Regions from separate parts of the Mesorhizobium sp. P170090 genome, predicted to be linked through region 2. Evidence: riboswitches for the same ligand, from Rfam matches in the RefSeq annotation. Region 2 holds a riboswitch; the other holds the start of a gene.
What was found. A riboswitch is a leader RNA that binds a small molecule or an ion and turns the genes downstream of it on or off. The one in region 2 is predicted to bind S-adenosylmethionine.
Positions count from the first base shown of each region.

Region 1: it holds a riboswitch for S-adenosylmethionine, as region 2 does, so the genes downstream of both, metX (homoserine O-acetyltransferase MetX) here and AC3EML_RS07995 (O-succinylhomoserine sulfhydrylase) in region 2, are expected to answer to the same signal.

Region 1 is NZ_JBYNWH010000001.1:99,930-103,334, forward strand. It holds gene AC3EML_RS00485 (prephenate/arogenate dehydrogenase family protein) at 1-493, opposite strand, end outside; gene hisC (histidinol-phosphate transaminase) at 498-1,607, opposite strand; SAM riboswitch at 1,734-1,811, shown strand; gene metX (homoserine O-acetyltransferase MetX) at 1,872-3,041, shown strand; gene metW (methionine biosynthesis protein MetW) at 3,100-3,405, shown strand, end outside.
Region 2 is NZ_JBYNWH010000001.1:1,638,291-1,641,695, forward strand. It holds gene AC3EML_RS07990 (ceramide glucosyltransferase) at 1-782, shown strand, start outside; gene AC3EML_RS07995 (O-succinylhomoserine sulfhydrylase) at 794-1,984, opposite strand; SAM riboswitch at 2,042-2,119, opposite strand; gene AC3EML_RS08000 (2'-deoxycytidine 5'-triphosphate deaminase) at 2,260-3,354, shown strand.

The sequences.
Region 1 (3,405 bases), 1.5 Mb from region 2:
CCGACAGCTTTTCCAGCGCGGCCGGATCGGTTCCCGGCAGCGGCGTGAAGATGCACCAGCGGTTTTCGAACAGCTCGGCGAAACCCGCATCCGGGCCCGATTTCTCCGTACCTGCCAGCGGGTGCCCCGGAATAAAGTGCACGCCGTCCGGTACATAGGGCTGCATTTGCGCAATGACCGAGGCCTTGGTCGAACCGACATCGGTGAGGATGGCGCCCTTTTTCAGCGCCGGCGCGATCTCTTGCGCCACCTCGCCCGACGATCCCACTGGCACCGAGACGATGATCAGGTCGGCATCGCGGACCGCTTCCCTGGCGTCGGTGGTGTAGCTCTCGCCAAGACCGAGCTCCTTCGCCCGTGCCAGCGTGGCCGGGCTGCGCGTCGCGATGGCGACATGGCGGGCCAGGCCCTCGCGGCGGATGATGCGGGCCAGCGACGAGCCAATCAGGCCGATGCCGACCAGCGCGATCTTTTCAAACATCGGTGCTGTCATTGTTTCAGCTTTTCAGGAATGTCGTGAGGGCATCGATGACGCCGCGATTGGCTTCTTCGGTGCCGACGCTCATGCGCAGCGCATTGGGAAAGCCATAGCCGGTAACGCGCCGCAATATATAGCCGCGCTGGGTGAGGTAATCGTCCGCCGCCTCAGCCGAATGCCTCTTGTCGTCGGGAAAGTGGATGAGGACGAAATTGCCGACGCTGGGCGTCACGCGCAGCCCAAGCTTCGTCAGTTCTTCATTCAGCCAGGTAAGCCAGGTCTCGTTGTGCAACGAACTGCGCTCGACATGGGCGCGGTCGCGGATGGCGGCAATGCCGGCCTCGATCGCTGTTGCGTTAACGTTGAAAGGGCCGCGGATGCGGTTGATGGCATCGACGATGTGCAGTGGGCCATACATCCAGCCGATGCGCGCGCCGCCAAGGCCAAGCTTGGAGAAGGTGCGGGTCATGACCACATTCTGTGCGCTGCCCGCCAGCTCGATGCCGGCCTCATAGTCATTGCGCCTGACATATTCGGCATAGGCCGCGTCGAGCACCAGAAGCACGTTGCCCGGGAGAGCGGAATGCAGGCGGCGGACCTCCTGGAACGGCAGATAGGTTCCGGTCGGATTGTTGGGATTGGCGAGGAAGATGATTTTGGTCCGCGGCGTCACCGCGGCCAGGATCGCGTCGACGTCGGCGCGTTCCTCGGTTTCCTTGATCGTCACCGGTGTCCCGCCGGCCGACTGGATGTAGATCTTGTAGATCATGAAGGCGTGTTCGGTGATGATGGCCTCATCGCCGGCCGCCAGATAGGTCTGCGCCAGCAGGCCCAAAATCTCGTCGGAACCGTTGGAGCAGATGATGTTTGCCGGGTTGAGGCCATGCACCTCGGCGATCGCCTCGCGCAGCCGGCGGGCGGTGCCGTCGGGATAGACATCGAGCTTGCTGGCCACTTCGCGCGCGGCCTCGATCGCCTTCGGCGACGGGCCGAGCGGGTTCTCGTTCGACGACAATTTATGGACCTTGGCGACGCCGGCCGGTGCCGTGCTCTTGCCCGGCACATAGGCGTCGATGTCCATAATGCCCGCGCGGGGAGTCGGCCGTGCCTTGTCCGCTGTCTTGTCCATGTCGCAAATCCATCGAGAATGCCTCCGTCCGGAGGCCGCAGCGGAAATACAAGCCGTAGCCGCGAATGTCGAGAGGCGGGCAATAGCTGGCCGTTGACGCCGGGCCGCACGAGTTCTAGAAGAACGCAACAGTTCCGTGGTGATTTGGCCGGTCGGCTTGCAGCCACGTTAAACAACTCGCTAAAGGGCCGTTTGCGTGACGTAACCGGCTTTGCGATCGCATTGCCGGTTTTTTATTGCCTGACGGCGGGCAAGGAGAGTCACATGGCCGCGCTCCGCGCTACAAAAACCAACAACGAGGCCGACAACCCGTCGAGCCCTGTGTTGCGTTTTGGCCCTGACAAGCCGCTGAAGCTCGACGCCGGCACGCTTTTGTCGCCGTTCCAGATCGCCTACCAGACATATGGCGACCTCAACGATGCCCGCACCAACGCCATCCTGGTCTGCCACGCGCTGACCGGCGACCAGCATGTCGCCAGCACCAATCCGGTGACCGGCAAGCCCGGCTGGTGGGAAGTGCTGATCGGTCCCGGCAAGATCATCGACACCAACCGCTTCTTCGTCATTTGCTCCAACGTCATCGGCGGCTGCCTCGGCTCCACCGGTCCGGCCTCGACCAATCCCGCCACCGGCAAGCCCTACGGCCTCGACCTGCCAATCATCACCATCCGCGACATGGTGCGGGCGCAACTGATGCTGGTCGACCATTTCGGCATCGAAAAGCTGTTTTGCGTGCTCGGCGGCTCGATGGGCGGCATGCAGGTGCTGGAATGGGCGTCATGCTATTCCGAGCGCGTCTTCTCGGCCCTGCCGATCGCCACAGGCGCACGCCATTCCTCGCAGAACATCGCCTTCCACGAGGTCGGCCGCCAGGCTGTCATGGCTGATCCGGACTGGCATGGCGGCAAATATTTCGAGCACGGCAAGCGCCCGGAAAAGGGGCTCGCCGTGGCGCGCATGGCCGCCCACATCACCTATCTGTCGGAAGCCGCCCTGCACCGCAAATTCGGCCGCAATCTTCAGGACCGCGAAGCGCTGACCTTCGGTTTCGACGCCGACTTCCAGATCGAAAGCTATCTGCGCCACCAGGGCATGACATTCGTCGACCGCTTCGACGCCAACTCCTACCTCTACATGACCCGTTCGATGGATTATTTCGACCTCGCCGCCGACCATGGCGGCCGGTTGGCCGACGCGTTTGCCGGCACCAAGACCCGCTTCTGCCTGGTGTCCTTCACCTCGGACTGGCTGTTCCCGACCGAGGAGAGCCGCTCGATCGTGCATGCGCTCAACGCCGCCGGCGCATCGGTCTCCTTCGTCGAGATCGACACCGACCGCGGCCATGATGCCTTCCTGCTCGACGAACCCGAACTGTTTGCCGCCATCAAGGGCTTCATCGGCTCGGCCGCGCGGGCGAGAGGGCTCCGCGCATGACCCCGAAAAGTTGCAGACTTTTCGGACAGGGATCATGCGCCAGGCAAGGGGCGAAGCCATGAGCGTCAATGGCAGCCAGCGCGTCGACCTCGAAGTCGTGGCCAACCTGATACCCCCGCAGTCGCGAGTGCTCGATGTCGGCTCCGGCGACGGCCTGCTGCTCGAACTCCTGCAGGAGACCAAGCAGGTCGACGGCCGCGGGCTGGAGTTGTCACAGCGCGGCGTCAATGAATGCGTTGCGCGCGGCCTCTCGGTCATCCAGGGCGATGCCGACACCGACCTCGAATTCTATCCGGACAAGGGTTTTGACTTCGTCGTCCTGTCACAGACGCTGCAGGCGACCCGCAACCCGAAGCTGGTGCTC
Region 2 (3,405 bases):
GGGAAGCGGCGCGCTATCATTGGGTTATTCTGGCGGATTCCAACGTGCTGATGCCTAGGGATTACGTCCAGCACCTGATGGCGGCCTGGCGGACCAATACCGGGCTTATCTGCTCGACGCCGATCGGCTCGCGGCCGGATGGCTTCTGGGCCGAGGTCGAATGCGCGTTCCTCAACACGCTGCAGGCGCGCTGGCAATATGCCGGCGAGGCGCTTGGCCTCGGCTTTGCCCAGGGCAAGAGCATGCTGTGGAACAAGCCGATGCTCGATACCAGTGGCGGTATCCGCGCGCTGGCCGCCGAGATCGCCGAGGATGCTGCTGCAACCAAGCTGGTCAACGGACTGGGCCTGCGCGTCAATCTCGTTGCCTCGCCTTTCGAGCAACCACTGGGGCAGCGCCGACATGCCGACATCTGGTCGCGCCAGGCGCGCTGGGCGCGGTTGCGCCGCGTCACCTTCCCGCTGTTTTTCGCACCCGAGATCCTGACCGGCGTCGCCGTGCCGTTGGCGATGGCGCTGGTGGCGGCCGCAAGTGCCGGCATCAGCCTGCCGGCCACGGTGTTGGCCGTGCTGACGGCGGCCTACATTCCCGAATGCGCGCTGGCCGCGGCCAAGGGCTGGCATCTGTCGCTGCGCATGGTCCCGGCGATGATGGTCCGCGACATGATGCTTCCCGCCATCTGGGCGCGCGGCTGGCTGAGCGGCGCCGTCGACTGGCGCGGCAACACCATGACCATCGGCACCAAGACGGCCGAACTGGAAGAGGTTTCGTCGGGAGCGTGACGCCTCGCGGCCTACCCGGCTGCCTTCAGCGCCTGCGCAACGTCCTCCAGCAGATCGTCCGTATCCTCAAGACCGACCGACAGCCTGAGCGTTCCCGGCCCGATGCCAAGCTCGGCGCGAGCTTCGTCGCTGAGGTTCTTGTGCGTGGTGGTCGCCGGATGGGTGATCAGGCTCTTGGCGTCGCCGAGATTGTTGGAGATCAGCACGATGTCGAGCGCGTTCTGCAAGGCGAAGGCCGCCTGCTTGCCGCCCTTGACGTCGAGGCAGATCAGCGTCGATCCGCCCGTCATCTGCTTCTTGACGATGTCGGCCTGCGGGTGGTCGGCGCGGCCGGGATAGATGACGCGGGCGATTTCCGGCCGTCCTGCCAGGAAATCCGCGATCTTGGCCGCGCTTTCCGTCTGCTGGCGCACCCGAACCGGCAGCGTCTCCAGGCCCTTGAGCAGCGTCCAGGCGTTGAACGGCGACAGGCTCGGGCCGGTGTGGCGGAAATAGTCGTGCAAATTCTCGTCGATCCATTTCTTGTCCGACAGGATGATGCCGCCGAGACAGCGTCCCTGGCCGTCAATGTGCTTGGTCGCGGAGTAGACGACGATATGGGCGCCGAGCTGCAAGGGCTTCTGCTGCAAGGGCGTGGCAAAGACATTGTCGACGATCAGCCTGGCGCCGATCGAGGTGGCGAGCGCCGCCACCGCTGCGATGTCGACCACTTCCAGCGTCGGATTGGTCGGGCTTTCCAGGAAGAACAGTTTCGTGTTCGGCCGCACCGCCTTTTCCCAGTTGGCGATGTCGGTGCCGTCGACCAGCGTTGCCTCGATGCCGTATTTCGGCGCCAGCGTCTCCACCACCCAGCGGCAGGAGCCGAACAGCGCGCGCGCCGCAACGATATGGTCGCCGGCCTTGGCGCTGCACAGGAGCGCTGCCGTCACCGCCGCCATGCCGGACGCCGTGGCGCGCGCATCTTCGGCACCCTCCAGCGCGCACATGCGCTTTTCGAACATGTCGACGGTAGGGTTGGCATAGCGCGAATAGATGAAGCCCGGCTCCTCGCCCTTGAAACGGGCCTCGGCAGCCTGCGCCGTCTCGTAGACATAGCCTTGGGTGAGGTACATCGCTTCGGACGTCTCGCCGAACTGGGAACGCAGCGTTCCCCCGTGCACGAGTGCGGTCTGAGGTTTCCAGTTACGCTTCTTGGTGCTCATCGCTTTTGTTCCAGACACAAAAAAACCGGCCGCGAAAGTCGCAACCGGTCCATATGGCCTTGCGGCCCGACGGTCCTTTAGCGACTTGTTTAACGTGGCTGCAAGCCGACCGGCCAAATCACCACGGGATAACGACCCTTTAGACCTCACCTGAGCTTGCGTCAATTGCCGGCTTCATTAAGAGGTTTGTACCAGGCAGGTTCCGCAATAATATCCAGCGGTTTTGCGGCAAGAACCTGCCACAAAGAGACCGACCTTGGAGCGGAGCCAGCCTTTTGCGGCAGACAGGCATTCTTCCCGATCAGGACATTTCCGCGCTGTTTCAGTCCGGCGCGCTGAAGTCGCCGCGCGCGCTCGATGTCGACCAGGTGCAGCCGGCGAGCCTCGATCTCAGGCTCGGCGACAAGGCTTTTCGCGTGCGCGCCTCCTTCCTGCCGGGTCCCGATCATCTGGTGGCCGACAAGCTTCACCGGCTGAAATTGCACGAATTCAGTCTCGCCGAGGGCGCGGTGCTGGAAACCGGCTGCGTCTACATCGTGCCGCTGCTCGAAAGCCTGGCGCTGCCCGCAAACGTGTCGGCCTCGGCCAACCCGAAAAGCTCGACCGGCCGGCTCGACATCTTCACCCGGGTGATGACCGATCGCGGCCATGAGTTCGACAAGATCGCCCCCGGCTATCACGGGCCGCTTTATCTCGAAGTCAGTCCACGCACCTTCCCGATCGTCGTACGCGCCGGATCGAGGCTGTCGCAGATCCGCTTTCGCACTGGCAACGCGCTGTTGTCGGAGGCAGAACTGAACGAATTGCACCGCGCCGAGATGCTGGTGGCGACCGAGCCGCCCAACATTTCCGGCGGCGGCATTGCGCTGTCGATCGATCTCGACGGCGACCAGAACGGCCTGGTCGGCTATCGCGGCAAGCATCACACCGGCTTGGTCGATGTCGACAAGCGCGCCGCCCAGGATGCCGTCGATTTCTGGGAGCCGCTCTACAAGAGCGGCGCCGGCGAACTGGTGCTCGACCCGGACGAGTTCTACATCCTGGTCAGCCGCGAAGCCGTGCACGTGCCGCCGCTCTACGCCGCCGAGATGACGCCCTTCGATCCGCTGGTTGGCGAATTCCGTGTTCACTATGCCGGCTTCTTCGATCCGGGCTTCGGCCATTCGGCCTCAGGCGGCACCGGCAGCCGGGCGGTGCTCGAAGTGCGCAGCCACGAAGTGCCGTTCATCCTCGACCACGGCCAGATCGTCGGCCGGCTGGTCTACGAACACATGCTGAAGCGGCCGCAGGCGCTTTACGGCACCGATCTCGGCTCGAATTACCAGGCGCAAGGCCTCAAGCTCTCCAAGCATTTCCGCCCCGCCGGCTGAACCTTCGATCACCGTCAGGCAAAATACTTGCCTGCGCTGCCTCACCATGCT